Regions from separate parts of the Streptomyces sp. NPDC006140 genome, predicted to be linked through region 4. Evidence: riboswitches for the same ligand, from Rfam matches in the RefSeq annotation. Region 4 holds a riboswitch; each other region holds the start of a gene.
The links. Region 4 has a riboswitch for cyclic di-AMP ahead of ABZ386_RS31745 (transglycosylase family protein). Riboswitches for the same ligand answer to the same signal wherever they lie in the genome.
Positions count from the first base shown of each region.

Region 1: it holds a riboswitch for cyclic di-AMP, as region 4 does, so the genes downstream of both, ABZ386_RS06015 (C40 family peptidase) here and ABZ386_RS31745 (transglycosylase family protein) in region 4, are expected to answer to the same signal.
Region 2: it holds a riboswitch for cyclic di-AMP, as region 4 does, so the genes downstream of both, ABZ386_RS27920 (NlpC/P60 family protein) here and ABZ386_RS31745 (transglycosylase family protein) in region 4, are expected to answer to the same signal.
Region 3: it holds a riboswitch for cyclic di-AMP, as region 4 does, so the genes downstream of both, ABZ386_RS27005 (LysM peptidoglycan-binding domain-containing protein) here and ABZ386_RS31745 (transglycosylase family protein) in region 4, are expected to answer to the same signal.

Region 1 covers NZ_JBEXTS010000002.1:168,897-172,749, forward strand. Annotated here, with positions in the region: gene ABZ386_RS06000 (helix-turn-helix transcriptional regulator) at 1-639, opposite strand, end outside; gene ABZ386_RS06005 (ATP-binding protein) at 852-1,310, shown strand; gene ABZ386_RS06010 (DUF6328 family protein) at 1,392-2,036, opposite strand; gene ABZ386_RS06015 (C40 family peptidase) at 2,117-2,590, opposite strand; cyclic di-AMP (ydaO/yuaA leader) riboswitch at 2,594-2,806, opposite strand; gene ABZ386_RS06020 (hypothetical protein) at 3,165-3,473, opposite strand; gene ABZ386_RS06025 (ATP-dependent Clp protease proteolytic subunit) at 3,481-3,853, opposite strand, start outside.
Region 2 covers NZ_JBEXTS010000011.1:328,205-332,057, forward strand. Annotated here, with positions in the region: gene ABZ386_RS27915 (hypothetical protein) at 1-629, opposite strand, end outside; gene ABZ386_RS27920 (NlpC/P60 family protein) at 707-1,873, opposite strand; cyclic di-AMP (ydaO/yuaA leader) riboswitch at 1,882-2,052, opposite strand; gene pcrA (DNA helicase PcrA) at 2,365-3,853, shown strand, end outside.
Region 3 covers NZ_JBEXTS010000011.1:149,252-153,104, reverse strand. Annotated here, with positions in the region: gene ABZ386_RS27015 (DUF2092 domain-containing protein) at 1-93, opposite strand, end outside; gene ABZ386_RS27010 (polyprenyl synthetase family protein) at 326-1,336, opposite strand; cyclic di-AMP (ydaO/yuaA leader) riboswitch at 1,801-1,979, shown strand; gene ABZ386_RS27005 (LysM peptidoglycan-binding domain-containing protein) at 1,983-2,765, shown strand; gene ABZ386_RS27000 (HAD family hydrolase) at 2,729-3,577, opposite strand; gene ABZ386_RS26995 (GNAT family N-acetyltransferase) at 3,773-3,853, shown strand, end outside.
Region 4 covers NZ_JBEXTS010000014.1:168,011-171,863, forward strand. Annotated here, with positions in the region: gene ABZ386_RS31735 (cytochrome P450) at 1-428, shown strand, start outside; gene ABZ386_RS31740 (transglycosylase family protein) at 610-1,587, shown strand; cyclic di-AMP (ydaO/yuaA leader) riboswitch at 1,816-1,982, shown strand; gene ABZ386_RS31745 (transglycosylase family protein) at 1,987-2,670, shown strand; gene eno (phosphopyruvate hydratase) at 2,963-3,853, shown strand, end outside.

The sequences.
Region 1 (3,853 bases), on a different contig from region 4:
GGCGAACGGCAGCACCTGGAGCCGTACTTGGGGCAGCCGCGCCGCCTCGACCAGGCGTTCCAGCTGCCGGGCCATGACCCCGGGCCCGCCCACCTCGCGACGCAGCACCGCCTCGTCCAGCACGGCGCTCAGCTCCAGCGGCGGATCCGCGCGCAGCACGTCCTGCCTGGCCAGCCGCACTTCGACGAGTGTGTCGAGCCGGTCCTCCGACAGCCCCTCCACCGCGGCCCTCGTCACCGCACGCGCGTACTCGGGCGTCTGGAGCAGGCCCGGGACGACGGTGGTCTCCAGGGTGCGCATCGCGCTGGCCTGGGACTCCAGGCTGATGAAATCCCGATAGGTCGGCGGCAGCACCCCGCGGTAGGCGTGCCACCAGTGGTGCCGGCCGTCGCTGTCCTCGGACCCCGCCAACACCATGAGCAACTCGCGAAGTTGGGAGTCTGCCACACCGTAGGCGTCGAGGAGTAACCGCACATCGGCCGGTTTCACCCCACTCGTGCCCGTCTCGATCCGGCTGACCTTCGACTGGTGCCAGCCCACCAGCCGGGCCGCCTCACCGCTGGTGAGCCCCGCCGAGGTGCGCAGCGCACGCAGTTCGGCGCCCAGTTTCCGCCGGCGCACCGCGGGACCGTGCTGCATGGCTCCTCCTTACTCCTTCCGAGCCACCCAAATACGGTCTCGCGTCGCAGAGTTCACCGCTTTGAGCGACAGATATATGCATATCTTGGTGGATCGCCGTCCTTCATGGGTGTTCTGGTGGCAGTCTGGCGACGAAGCACCAGTCCGGGACCGTACTCGAACCTTCCGCTCCGTGTCGGCCTGCGGTCCCGTGGGAAAGGGACGACGTCGCCATGGCAGACCATTTGGAAGCCTCCGTCACTCTGCCGAGCGATCCCGCCTCGGTCTCCGCAGCGCGCGCCTACGTGGTGGGCACGCTGGCGGAGTGGGGCCTGCCGGCGGACACGGAAGTGTCCGACACCATCCGGCTCATCATCTCCGAACTCGCCACCAACGCCGTCCAGCACACCTTCGGACAGTCGCCCACGTTCACGGTGGACGTCGAGCTCGACCGTGACGAGCACCTGCGCGTCGGTGTCACGGACAGCCACCCGCGCTTGCCCAGACGGCTCCCGGCCGCCGTCCAGCAGGACAACGGCCGCGGCCTGGCCATCATCCGCTGGCTGACCGCGGAGTACGGCGGCAGGCTCCGCGTCCGCCCCACCCGTGAGGGCGGCAAGACCATCTCCGTCGAACTCCCCTGGACGGTCCCGGCCCAGCCGGTGACGGCGGCGGGACAGCAGGAGCCGTAACGTCACAGCGGCGCATCCCCGGGCGTCTCGGGCACCGAAGCACCGGCCCGGCCCCCTGCGCGCCGGCCGCCACCGCCCGTGTCACCGGCGTCGCGCCGACGCCTCCCGACGCGGTGCCGTTCCCCGAAGCGGTGCCGTTCCCCGCAGCGCCGACGGCTGCCTGACGGTGTCCCGCAGCTGCGCCGGAACCCTGACGGTTCCCGACCGGGGTGAGGCCGGTTCCTCCGCCGTCCCGGCCGTCTCGTCACGCAGGCCCGCCCGCCGCACCAGCCGGGGGAGCAGCCCCCACAGGCCGACGCAGACCAGGAAGGTCGCCACGCTCGCGGCGATGCCGCCGGCCCGGCCGGTCGTCACATCGACCACCAGCAGCACGGAACCGCTGAACGCGAACACGAGCACGACCAGGCCGGTGGTGGCCAGGCGCGAGGAGACTTGCACGATGCGCGGCTTGGCGCCCTGCTGGAAGAGCGAGCGGTGCAGCGCGGCCGGCGCGGTGAACAGCGCCGCGGCCAGGACCGCCAGCAGCAGCGTGATGACGTAGGTGACGCGCTGGACCGTGTCGAGGTCCTCGAAGCGCGAGGTGAAGGCGAGCGACAGCAGGAAGGCGAAGAGGATCTGTACGCCCGTCTGGGTGACGCGGAGTTCCTGGAGCAGCTCGACGAAGTTGCGGTCGGCGCGCTGCAGCGGCGTCTCGTTGCGTGCGGTGCAGGGACGGTGCTCGGCCATGGGGGGACGGGTAACCACGTGAGCCCGTATCACGCTCCGGCGTGCGGCGGCGCGTCAGGACGCCGCCGCACGCCGGGCGGCTACTTCACGCGCCCGTACCAGACGCTCTTGGTCCAGATCTTCTGCAGCCGCACCACGTCCCCGGTCTTCGGGGCGTGCCAGAGCTTGTTCTTACCCGCGTAGATACCGACGTGGTACACGCTCTTGCCCGAGTGGAAGAACACCAGGTCCCCCGCCTTGCGGTTCTTGGCGGAGATGTGGCGGGTCTTGTTGTACTGCTGGGCGGCCGTGCGGGGCAGTTTCTTGCCGGCCTTCTTGAACGAGTACAGCGTGAGCCCGGAGCAGTCGAACCGGTGCGGCCCGGTGGCGCCGTACTTGTAGGGCGAGCCCTTCTTCGAGGCCGCGATCTGGAGTGCCTTCGTCGCAGGTGTGGCTGCCGCGGCCTCCGAGGAGAAGCCGGGGGCCACGATCGAGCCGCCCACCGCGGCGATGGTGAGGGCCGAGGCCGTTCCGGCCCGGGCCATGAGCGACGGGACACGATTGAGCGCAGTCATGCGCAACCCTTCGTCAGCCGCCTGTGAAGGATGACCTGTCGGATTCGGGCTGGCGAAGTTGCCCGGCCGCTGACGCGGCTTCACCCCAAGGGCTGCTCGGACCCGGTCATGGCGTGACCGTCCCGGCGACCCGTCGTGCTTGGGTCCTCCACTCCTGCCGATCCACTTCTGTCGACCGGTCATCCGGGCGGCGGCAGGACTCGGCGTCCGCCCGGATCGCCCCGCCGCTGTGGCGGGGGCTTGTCGTCAGACAGGGATCTTGACTCATGCTTGACCCGAAATCCCAACGGAACCGGGGATTTGTGTTGTTACTCACCACTCACCCGTTCGGGTGGACACGTCTGTGTTCGAGCCACCGTCTACTGCTCCGCGGACCTTCGGACCAGGCATGGAATGTCCCATTCCGCCCCACGGCTACGCGCGTTGCGCAACTGAGGGGGTCCAGAAAAAGGATCCCTGTCTACTCCGAACAGGGGTACGTCGTTCGGTCCGTTTCGACTCAGGCCCGGGACGCTCCGTCGGCAGAACGGGCGCCCGGGCCGTCGGATCCGCGTCAACGGCCGTCCGAGCCGCGTCAGCTGACGGACTCGGGCGGCAGCGTGAGCCTGGCCGTGCGCCGCTCACCGTCCAGCACGCGCAGGGCCCGGGCCAGCGTGCCGGCGTGCAGTTCCGTCTCGCCCCGCTGGTGCATCAGGGTCAACGCGTCACGCAGCGCGGTCGCCTTGCCGACCAGGGCCTGGGCGGCACGCAGCCCGCGGTAGGTGTCGCCGTGCAGCGCCGGATTGATCCGGCCGAGCAGGTCGACGACGTCGAGGTAACGGTCGATCAACTCCGCCTCGGCGCGCGTCAGCGCGGGCAGCGGCGGCAGTTCGGGCGGCAGCACCGGAGCCTCACCGCCCGGTCGGCGTGGCCAGGATGGCCTCGCGGTTGGGGAGGACCCGGTCCACCAGGCCGTACTCCACCGCCTCCTGGGCGGTGAGGATCTTGTCCCGCTCGATGTCCGCGCCGACCTGCTCCGGGGTGCGGCCCGTGTGCCGCGCGAGCAGCTCCTCCATGCGCGTCCGGATGCGCGTCAACTCGTCGGCCTGGATCGCCAGATCGCTGGCCTGGCCGTGGACCGGTTCGGGCAGCGACGGCTGATGGATCACCAGACGCGCGCCGGGGAGCACGGATCGCTTGCCGGGCGTGCCCGCGGACAGCAGCACCGAGGCGGCCGCGCCGGCCTGGCCGAGGCAGATCGTCTCCACGTCACAGGTGACGTAG
Region 2 (3,853 bases), on a different contig from region 4:
TGGTCCTCGTCGTTCCACAGGTACAGACGGCCGCTGCCGGCGCTGAGGAGCCTCGCCCCGGCCAGCGCCGAGACGGCGAGCGCCCCGCCCAGGAGCCAGTGGTCCCCGGGCCCCTCGGCCACCTGCCGCGGCTCGAAGCGGAACAGGGCGAGGCAGTAGAGCACGAGCCCCAGCCAGAACAGCGTCAGGGCCGCGTGCGCGAGCCAGGCCACCGACTCGGCGGCGGCGAGCGTGGCACCGAGCACGGCGAGGCCCTGGGTGGCCACGCAGCGCAGGAACACGGTCCCGTGCCGCTCCCTGGCCGCCGCGACGAGCAGCACGGCCCAGAGCGGCGCGGCGAGCGCCAGCAGCGCCGCGGCCGGGCGCTGCAGGCCGGCCGCGGAGAAGCCGGTGCCGGTGACGGCGGTCGCGGCCACCCAGGTGAGCGCCGCCGCCGATGCCCTCCGCCAGGCCGGCCGAGGCAGCCGCAGCAGGGCGTGCGCGACCGCCCCCAGCCAGCCCGCGCAGGCCAGGGCGAGGGCGATCCGGGACAGAACCTCGTACCCCGCCGAGTCGAGACCGACCGACAAGGTGCCGGTCGTCAGGGCGTAGGTCGCCCACAAGGTGACATACGGGGAGGGGTCGGACATGGCCCCGATGCTAGAGAGCGCCGCGCACAGGACGAGAGGGGCACGCGCGCGTGCCCCTCAAAAACGTCCAGGACTTCTCAGGCGGGCCGCACCACGCTGTGGATCGCCGACTCGCCGTCGTAGTAGATCGACTCCTCGCGCACGTAGGTGCCGGGCTTCGGGGCGTGGATCATCATGCCGTTGCCGATGTACATGCCCACATGGGTGACGTCGTCGTAGAAGAAGACCAGGTCACCGGGCTGGGCCTGGGAGAGGGGGACCGTGGTGCCGGCGGTCACCTGGTCGTAGGTCGTGCGCGGCAGGGTCACCCCGGCGGCCTTCCACGCGGCCTGGGTGAGGCCGGAGCAGTCGTAGGAGCCGGGACCGACGGCGCCCCACACGTACGGCTTGCCGATCTGGGCGCGGGCGAAGGCGAGGGCCTTCTCGGCCTTGGTGGCGTACGAGGAGTCGGCCGGGGCGGTCGAGGAGGTGCCGGAGCCCGGCGCCGGGGAGCCGCTCTCCTGCTGCTGGGGAGCCTGGTCCTGGGCCTGCTGCTGGGCGGCCTGCTTCCGGGCCAGCTCGGCGGCCTTGCGGGCGGCCTCCTGCTGCTTCTGCTTCTCGATCGCCGCCAGTCGCGCCTTCTCCTCGGCGGTCAGCTGCGACAGCAGCTGGCGTGCGTCGGCGAGCTTCCGCTGGACGGTGGCCTTGGCGGTCTTCAGGTCGCCCTGGGACTCGGTGAGCGTCGTGAGGCTCTCCGTGGCCTCCTGGCGCTTCTTCATCGTCTCGGACTGCTGGGTGACGTAGTCGTCGACCGCGACCTTCTGACGGCCGGTCATCCGGTCCATCAGCTGCGTCTGGTCGAAGTAGTCCTGCGGGGTGTCCGCGAGCAGGAACGTCGCCGTGTCCGGGGCGGAGGCGCCGGTGCGGTACTGGGCGGCGGCGAAGGAACCCAGCTCCTCCCGCGCCTCGTTGAGCTTCTGGGTGCGCTGGGCGACGTCGTCGAGGAGGGTGTCGACGCGCTTGCGCTGCTTCGCGGTCTTCTCCTTGGCCGCGTTGTACTTGTCGGTCGCCGACTCGGCCTGGCGGTACAGGTCGCCGACCTTCTTCTCGACTTCCTCCAGGCTGGGCTTCTCGTCGGCCTCGGGGGCTGCGTTGGCCGACTGGGACAGCAGGGCCACGGAGGTGAGGGCCGCCGTTGCGAGGGCGGGGGTCCGTATGCCTGCCACGCGCGTACCCGTAGGACGCGACTTGCGGTGCGACGCCAAGGGAGGCGACTCCTTCCATGCTCCGCCTACCGGGTTAGCTGTCGGGTTCGGGCGGGTATCTCGGAAGGGTTGCCCTACGGCCTGCTCCGCTAGGGGAGTCGGGCCGATTCACCCCAAGGTCTCGGTGGGTCCCCGGCTCCGGCTGCTCGGCGGCGCGCCGGACTCGGCGGAGGCCGCGCGGCCCGGCGACGTTCGCCGGTGGGGGTCATGCGGCCCGTTCGCACCGTAGCCAACTCGTGTGGCTCCTGTGAAGGTTGATGGGTGATATGCCCGATACATTTTCGTGACCTTATTCATGGGCGTCGCCGAGAGTGGGCGATCAAGGGGGATTGGTCACGGGTTATCCGCGATTGTGATGCCGTCGCGGGGTGTGATCACGCCACGCTGGAGGGTGACAACGCGCCCCCGGGTGGTCGGCGGGGGCCCGGGTCGGGGCGATGTTCTCAGGGCGGCGGCGGGCTGTCAGTGGGGCGCCCTAGACTCGGAGAGCGATGAGCAGCCTCTTTGACGACAGCTTCCTGGCGGACCTCCAGGCCCAGCGGGGCCCCGCGGACGAGCCCCCGCCGCCGCCCGAGGACGATCACGCTCCGGAGTCGATTCCGGACGATCTGTTCGGCGGGAAGTTCGACGTGCCGCCGGACCGGGACGCCTACTACCGCGACGGCGCCCCACGCCCGGTCGTGGACACGGCCGCCCTCCTGGAGGGGCTGAACGACAACCAGCGCGCCGCCGTCGTCCACTCCGGCTCCCCGCTGCTCATCGTGGCCGGCGCCGGCTCCGGCAAGACCCGTGTGCTCACGCACCGCATCGCCCACCTGCTCGCCGAGCGCGGCGTGCACCCGGGCCAGATCCTCGCGATCACCTTCACCAACAAGGCCGCCGGGGAGATGAAGGAGCGCGTCGAGCAGCTCGTCGGTCCGCGCGCCAACGCCATGTGGGTGATGACCTTCCACAGCGCGTGCGTGCGCATCCTGCGCCGGGAGAGCAAGAAGCTCGGCTTCACGTCCTCGTTCTCGATCTACGACGCCGCCGACTCCAAGCGTCTGATGGCCCTGGTCTGCCGCGACCTGGACCTCGACCCCAAGCGTTTCCCGCCCAAGTCCTTCAGCGCCAAGATCAGCAACCTGAAGAACGAGCTGATCGACGAGGAGGACTTCGCCGCCCAGGCCTCCGACGGCTTCGAGAAGACCCTCGCCCAGGCCTACGCGATGTACCAGTCGCGGCTGCGCGAGGCGAACGCCCTCGACTTCGACGACCTGATCATGACGACGGTCAACCTGCTCCGCGCCTTCCCGGACGTCGCCGAGCACTACCGCCGCCGCTTCCGGCACGTGCTGGTCGACGAGTACCAGGACACCAACCACGCCCAGTACGCCCTGGTCCGCGAGCTGGTCGGCACCACCGAGCACCCCGTCGACGTGCCGCCCGAGGCCGAGATCCCGCCCGCCGAGCTGTGCGTGGTGGGCGACGCCGACCAGTCGATCTACGCCTTCCGCGGCGCGACGATCCGCAACATCCTCCAGTTCGAGGAGGACTACCCGGACGCGACGACGATCCTGCTGGAGCAGAACTACCGCTCCACGCAGACGATCCTCAGCGCGGCCAACGCGGTCATCGAGCGCAACGAGTCCCGCCGCCCCAAGAACCTGTGGACCAACGCGGGCACCGGCGCGCGGATCACCGGCTACGTCGCCGACACCGAGCACGACGAGGCGCAGTTCGTCGCCGACGAGATAGACCGCCTCACGGACGCGGGCGAGGCCAAGGCCGGCGACGTCGCCGTCTTTTACCGCACCAACGCCCAGTCCCGTGTCTTCGAAGAGGTCTTCATCCGCGTCGGCCTGCCCTACAAGGTCGTCGGCGGCGTCCGCTTCTACGAGCGCAAGGAGGTCCGGGACGTCCTGGCCTACCTGCGCGTCCTGGCCAACCCGGAGGACTCGGTGCCGCTGCGCCGGATCCTCAACGTCCCCAAGCGGGGCA
Region 3 (3,853 bases), on a different contig from region 4:
CGGGACGACGTACCGAGCGGCTTTGCGGCGCCCGGAGCGCTGCTCGTCGACCTCCCCGGCGATCGTGTTGTCGTCGGATGCGTACGGTGCCATGTGTGCCCTACCTCCGTGGTCGGCGGCGGCTGTCCGTGTCGTCCACGCACTCGTCCCTGAGCCGCCATTCTCACCCGAACTGGTGAGGAGTGGTGTGTTCCGTGGTTTCCATCTGACCAAATCGGCCAGGGAGATACGTCAGACCCCGGACTCAACTCCACGTACTGCTGCGGTATGACACGAGGGGGCGGCTTCTCCCCCGACCCGTAGGGGTCGTGCGGGGATCGCCCGGCTAACCGGCCCGGTGCACCACCGCGTCGCACAGCTCCACCAGCGCCGTCTTCGCGGCACATTCGGGCAGCGGGGCCAGCGCCGAGCGGGCGTCCTCGGCGTAACGGACGGTGTCCCGGCGGGCCTGCTCCAGCGCCGGGTGGGCGCGCAGCAGGCGCAGCGCCTCGGCGTGCCGGGCGTCGTCGGTGAGGTCGGAGTCCAGCAGCTCGCACAGGGCGATGTCCTCGGCGAGCCCGAGCCGGGCGGCCCGCTCGCGCAGCCGCAGCACGGGGAGCGTGGGGATGCCCTCGCGCAGGTCGGTGCCGGGGGTCTTGCCGGACTCGTGGGAGTCGGAGGCGATGTCCAGGACGTCGTCCGCGAGCTGGAAGGCGACGCCGAGCCGCTCGCCGTACTGGGTCAGGACGTCCACGACCGTCTCGTCGGCGCCGGACATCATCGCGCCGAACCGGCAGGAGACCGCCACCAGCGAGCCCGTCTTGCCGCCCAGCACGTCCAGGTAGTGCTCGACCGGGTCCCGGCCGTCCTGCGGACCGGCCGTCTCCAGGATCTGCCCGGTCACCAGCCGCTCGAACGCCTCGGCCTGCACGCGCACGGCCTCGGGACCGAGGTCGGCCAGGATGTGCGAGGCGCGGGCGAAGAGGAAGTCGCCGGTGAGGACCGCGACGGAGTTGCCCCAGCGGGCGTTCGCGCTCGCGACGCCGCGGCGCACGGCGGCCTCGTCCATCACGTCGTCGTGGTACAGCGTGGCGAGGTGGGTCAGCTCCACGACGACGGCCGAGGGCACGATCCCGGGCGCGTACCGGTCACCGAACTGGGCGGAGAGCATCACGAGCAGCGGCCGGAACCGCTTGCCGCCGGCCCGCACCAGATGCTGGGCGGCCTCCGTGATGAAGGGCACCTCGCTCTTGGTGGCCTCGAGCAAGCCTTCCTCGACAGCCGCCAACCCGGCCTGGACATCGGCTTCCAGAGCCTGGTCCCGCACGCTCAGCCCGAACGGCCCGACGTCGGTCACGAGGGGTCTCCTGTCTGCTGGTGTCTGCCGGTGATCAAACGGATTGTCGATAGGTCGCTGCCATCACTCGAGTCAGCGTATCCGGTCACGTTTCGATCACCTCCAGCGCCCATGGTTACAGGCCGGGCGGCAGCAGACATTTATCGACTTTCCCGGAAGTAACCGCTCATATGCGATTTGCCGTAATAGAGAAGCAAATTCCCCTTGCGGGGCATTGCGCCCCGGGTCGCGATCAGTGAGTTGAATCACTTCGCCCCCTCGGCGGCCACACCCCGACACCGTCCCGTACCCCCATCCGCGGAAAGCAAGTTGAGCCTTGGCTCCCGCAAAGGATCAAGCGCCTCATATCCCCCCGATCAAGGTCACCGGAGTCGATATGTGACGCCGGTGCTTGTTCCCGGCATGTGCTCTCGCATACGTTCCGGGCTTGTCCGGCGGACGCCGAATCCTGCCGCCGCCCGGACTCCCCACACACACCGACTCACTCACGCAGGGCAGGAGCGGGGGACCCAGGTAAGTCGCCGGTCCATGACAAGGAACGGCTCGGGGTGAAGCCGCGCACGGCAGCACAGCGCCGTACGCGGCCGGGCACCTCCCGGCCCGAACCCGACAGCTCACCTCGCAGGCGCCGGAGAGGAACATCGCCATGCCCGGACGAGGTAAGCACCGTCGCCCCAGAACCAGCCCGCTCACCCGAGGTGTCGTCGCCGCCGGCACCGGCGGAGCGGCCCTGACCCTCCCGCTGCTCGGCGCGACGCAGGCCAGCGCCGCCCAGCCGGCCCAGAGCGCCCCCGCCGCCCAGACCGCACCCCAGGCGGCCCAGCCCGCCAAGTCCCTCACGTACACCGTGACCAAGGGCGACACGCTCTACCGCATCGCGGACAAGTACGACGTCTCGGGCGGCTGGAAGCAGCTCTACAAGGACAACCGCGCCGCCGTCGGCGACGACCCGAGGCTGATCCACCCGGGCCTGAAGCTGAAGGTGAAGACGGCGAAGGCGGCCGCCGGGCCGAAGGCCGCCACCCAGAAGAAGGCGACGCAGTCCTCCGCCCCGGCCGAGCCGGCCGACGGCGTCACCAAGGCCACCCCGGCCGCCGCGAAGACCTACGCGAACAACCTCGACGGCTGGATCCGCGAGGCGCTGGACATCATGGCCCAGCGGGGCATCCCGGGGTCGTACGACGGCATCTACCGCAACATCATGCGCGAGTCGTCCGGCAACCCCCAGGCGATCAACAACTGGGACTCCAACGCCGCCAAGGGCACGCCCTCCAAGGGCCTGCTCCAGGTCATCGACCCGACCTTCGCCGCCTACCACGTGCCCGGCACCCCCTACGACCCGTACGACCCGGTCGCCAACATCACGGCGGCCTGCAACTACGCGGCCGACCGCTACGGCTCGATCGACAACGTCTTCGGCCCGTACTGAGCCGACCCGCCCAGCAGTCGCTCGAGGACGACGGCGATGCCGTCGTCCTCGTTCGACAGGGTGACCTCGTCGGCCACGGCCTTGAGTTCGGGATGGGCGTTGGCCATCGCGACGCCGTGGGCGGCCCAGTCGAACATCGGGATGTCGTTGGGCATGTCACCGAAGGCGATGGTGTCCGCCGGCCGCAGCCCCAGGTGATCGGCGGCCAGCGCCAGGCCCGTCGCCTTGGTGACACCGCACGGCTGGAGCTCGACCGTGCCGGGCCCCGACATCGTCACCGTCGCCAGTGAGCCGACCACCGAGCGGGCCGTCGCCGCCAGCTCGTCGTCCGTCAGGTAGGGGTGGCGCAGCAGCACCTTGCTGATGGGCTCGTCCCACAGCTCGTCGCGCCGGTCGACCCGTACCGCGGGCAGGGTCGGATGCGGCATGAGATAGCCCGGCTCGATCAGCGTGAGCCCGTCGACCCCGTCCTGGTCGACCGCCGCGTACACCTGCCCCACCTCCGCCTCGATCTTGCCGAGGGCGGTCTCCGCCAGCTCCCGGTCCAGGGTGATGGACCACAGCAGCCGGTCCGCGCCGGCGTCGTACACCTGCGCGCCCTGCCCGCACACCGCGAGCCCCGTGCAGCGCAGGTCGTCCAGGAGCGGCCGCACTCTCGGCGCCGGCCGGCCCGTCACCACGAGGTGCTGGGCACCGGCGTCCGCCACCCGCGCGAGCGCGGCGAGGGACCGGTCGGACAGGGTGTCGTCGCCGCGCAGCAGCGTCCCGTCCAGGTCGGTGGCGATGAGTGAATATGCGATGGGTGCGGCCATGATCAGAGAATACGGACAGCGCGCCCTTTCGTTTCATCGCACGGCGCACGCCGATTGCCCGGTTGAAGGCCTCTGCACCAGTTGGCAACAACATGGTCCGCTACCTACCGTCGGGGCCGTCTCGGGCGGTACCTTCCAAGTGTCCAGGGGGGACTTGATCGGGGGGTCAGGTTGAGCAGTGGGCGCATTCACGTGATGGGGCCCGGGGAGCTCGGCGAAGGGGAAAAGGAGCGCTGGCGCGCACTGCGCGCCGCCTCGGAGGCACCGCGCAACCCT
Region 4 (3,853 bases):
CCCTCGCGGCCGGGGAGCGGGACCTGCTGGAGACCGGCGTCGAGGAACTCCTGCGCTACGACGGCCCTGTCGAACTCGCCACCTGGCGGTTCGCCACGCAGCCGCTCACCATCGGCGGGCAGCACATCGACGCGGGCGATCCGGTCCTCGTCGTCCTGGCCGCCGCGGACCGGGACCCGGAGCGGTTCGCCGACCCGGACCTGCTCGACCTCTCCCGCCGCGACAACCAGCACCTCGGCTACGGCCACGGCATCCACTACTGCCTCGGAGCCCCGCTCGCCCGTCTGGAGGGCCAGACCGCCCTCGCCGCCCTCCTCACCCGCCTCCCGGACCTCCGGCTCGCGGCGGATCCGGCCGACCTGAGGTGGCGCGGCGGCCTCATCATGCGCGGGCTGCGCACCCTGCCGGTGGAGTTCACCCCGGCGTGAGAGCCCGCCCTCACCAGCGGAGCGACCGGCTAAACATGACACGCCGTCAGACCTGTGATCTTCACGTGATCTGCGCGGCATGAACTTGTGACAAGTGATCGTCTGCCGATACGTTCACCCATCAGCGCGGCCCGGGCTCCTGCGCCGCGCCGGTCACTGCTGTCTCGCGAAAGGTCTCCGTATGCTCTCCGGGAACGGTCGGCACCGTCGCCCCCGCCAGGCTCCGGCTCTCCTCGTCGCGGCCGGAGTGACCGGCTCCGCCATCGCGATCCCCCTCCTCGGGGCCTCCGGCGCCAGCGCGGCCGACGGTACGACCTGGGACCGGGTCGCGGACTGCGAGACCGGCGGCGCCTGGAGCCAGAACAGCGGCAACGGCTACTACGGCGGCCTCGCGCTGTCCCAGGAGGACTGGGAGAACTACGGCGGCCTCGACTACGCCGCGAGCGCCGACCTGGCCAGCCGCTCCCAGCAGATATCCGTGGCCGAGAGAATCCTCGCCGACCAGGGGGTCGGCGCGTGGCGCACCTGCGGGCTGCTCTCCGGCCTCCAGCAGGACTCCACATCGGGCACATCGGACTCGTCCGAGTCATCTGACTCGTCCGGTCCGACCGACTCGCCCGGGTTGCTCGACTCCACCGAGCCGGATTCCTCGTCGACCCCTTCCGCGTCCCCCTCGACGTCCGCGTCCCCTGACGCGCCGTCGGCGCCGGAGGACGAACCAGCCAACTCCGACAAGTCATCCGATTCCGGGGACTCCGCGCCGAAGAGCCGGGAGCCCGACAGCTCCCCCTCGGCCGGTTCCGACAGTGGCGAGTCCGGCAACTCGCGGCAGGACGGCACCTCTTCGGCGCTGACCGACACCGGCTCCGGCCGCCACCGCGGCCCCAGCGCCGACGAGAACGCCGAGCCCGCGAACGGCCGCACGGACGAGTCCACGGGGCGGCACGCCTCGCGCGGCGGCGACGCCTCCCGCGACGCCGCGGACGGCTCCTACACCGTCCGCGCCGGCGACAGCCTCTGGTCCATCGCCGACTCCCTTGACCTCAGCGGCGGATGGCACGCGCTCTACGCCGGCAACAAGGACGCCGTCGGCGCCGACCCGAACCTCATCCGCCCCGGTCAGAGGCTCACGGTAGGGGTCGAAGCGGACGAGGAGTAGCCGGTGGGACAGAGCGGAAACGGCGGCGGAAGTCGCCCCGAAACCGCGCGAGTTCGCGTCATGTTTCGCGGCGAATGTCCCGTATAAGTGCGGTGAGAGATAGATCTCAGAAGCCCTGATCGTCTTTGAAATTCCGGCGATCACGTGCCTACGGTCATGACCGCTCGCCACCGCGAGCCCCGGCTGCCGCAACGCCGAATCCTGCCAGCGGCCGCACGGGAACAGTCGTCGCGTCAAGCGCCGTAGGCAGGAGCGGGGGACCCAAGGTAGGCGCCCGACCGGACAGTTGTGCCGGAAGGGCTCGGGGTGAAGCCGCGTCCCGGGAGGGACGCGGCCGGGCAACTCAACCGGCCCGAACCCGACAGCTCACCTCGCAGGCGTCGGTGAGGGGATCCATCCATGCTGTTTTCCGGCAAGGGCAAGCACCGTCGTCCGTCCAAGGCCACTCGCGCCATCGCCGTCGCCGGTGTCGCCGGCGCCGCCGTCGCCGCTCCGCTGATGGCGGCCGGCAACGCCTCCGCCGCCACCGCCTCCGAGTGGGACGCCGTGGCCCAGTGCGAGTCCGGCGGCAACTGGTCCATCAACACCGGCAATGGCTACTACGGCGGTCTGCAGTTCTCCGCCTCCACCTGGTCGGGCTACGGCGGCACCAAGTACGCCTCCACCGCCGACCAGGCCACCAAGGCCCAGCAGATCGAGATCGCCGAGAAGGTCCTCGCGAGCCAGGGCAAGGGTGCCTGGCCGGTCTGCGGCAAGGGCCTGTCGAGCGCCGGCTACACCGGCGGCGGCTCCACGCAGAGCAGCGGCTCCACGGAGACCCGCCAGACCGAGCAGCAGGCGGCCTCCCGCTCCGAGGAGCGCCCGGCCCAGACCCAGAAGAGCCAGAAGACCGTCACCACGCCGACCGGCAAGAAGGTCAAGAAGGGCGACGGCGAGTACAAGGTCGTCAAGGGTGACACCCTCAGCTCGATCGCGACCGAGCACAAGGTCGAGGGCGGCTGGGAGAAGCTGTTCGAGCTGAACAAGGACATCGTCACCGATGCCAACCTCATCTACCCGGGCCAGCAGCTGCACCTGAAGTAAGCAGCGGCCTGCCCCCGTCCCCACGGGCTCCCCGCCCCGGCGCGTGTTCCCCCGTACGCGCCGGGGCGGGGTCTTTTCTGCCCCGGGCTCTCCGCCCGATCTTTCGGCCGGTCTTTGCAACCCCGCTTTGTTCCGTTCGGAAACAATTTACTCTCGGTTCTGTCCATGGGATGGGCGACCCGGTGGCCGATCGCCCGGAGCCGGTTAGGCTCATGTCGCGAGCCACCACGGCCCGCACCTCGCCGGGTCCACGCGACCCGCGTACCCGCGTCACATGAAGAAGGAGATGCTCGTGCCGTCCATCGACGTCGTCGTAGCCCGGGAAATCCTGGACTCCCGAGGCAACCCCACGGTCGAGGTCGAGGTCGGCCTCGACGACGGCAGCACCGGTCGTGCCGCCGTCCCGTCCGGCGCCTCCACGGGCGCCTTCGAGGCCATCGAGCTCCGCGACGGCGACTCGAACCGCTACCTCGGCAAGGGTGTGGAGAAGGCCGTCCTCGCGGTCATCGAGCAGATCGGCCCGGAGCTGGTCGGCTATGACGCCACCGAGCAGCGCCTGATCGACCAGGCCATGTTCGACCTGGACGCCACCGACAACAAGGGCTCGCTCGGCGCAAACGCCATCCTCGGCGTCTCGCTCGCCGTCGCCCACGCCGCCTCCGAGGCCAGCGACCTCCCCCTCTTCCGTTACCTGGGCGGCCCGAACGCGCACCTGCTGCCGGTGCCGATGATGAACATCCTGAACGGCGGCTCGCACGCCGACTCCAACGTGGACATCCAGGAGTTCATGATCGCCCCGATCGGCGCGGAGTCCTTCTCCGAGGCGCTGCGCTGGGGCGCCGAGGTCTACCACACGCTGAAGAAGGTCCTGAAGAGCAAGGGCCTGGCCACCGGCCTCGGCGACGAGGGCGGCTTCGCCCCGAACCTCGGCTCCAACCGCGAGGCCCTCGACCTCATCCTCGAGGCCATCAAGGAAGCCGGCTACACCCCGGGCGAGCAGATCGCCCTGGCGCTCGACGTCGCCGCGTCCGAGTTCTACAAGGACGGCTCCTACACCTTCGAGGGCAAGACCCGCTCGGCCGCCGAGATGACCGAGTACTACGCCGAGCTGGTCGAGGCGTACCCGCTGGTCTCCATCGAGGACCCGCTGTTCGAGGACGACTGGGAGGGCTGGAAGACCATC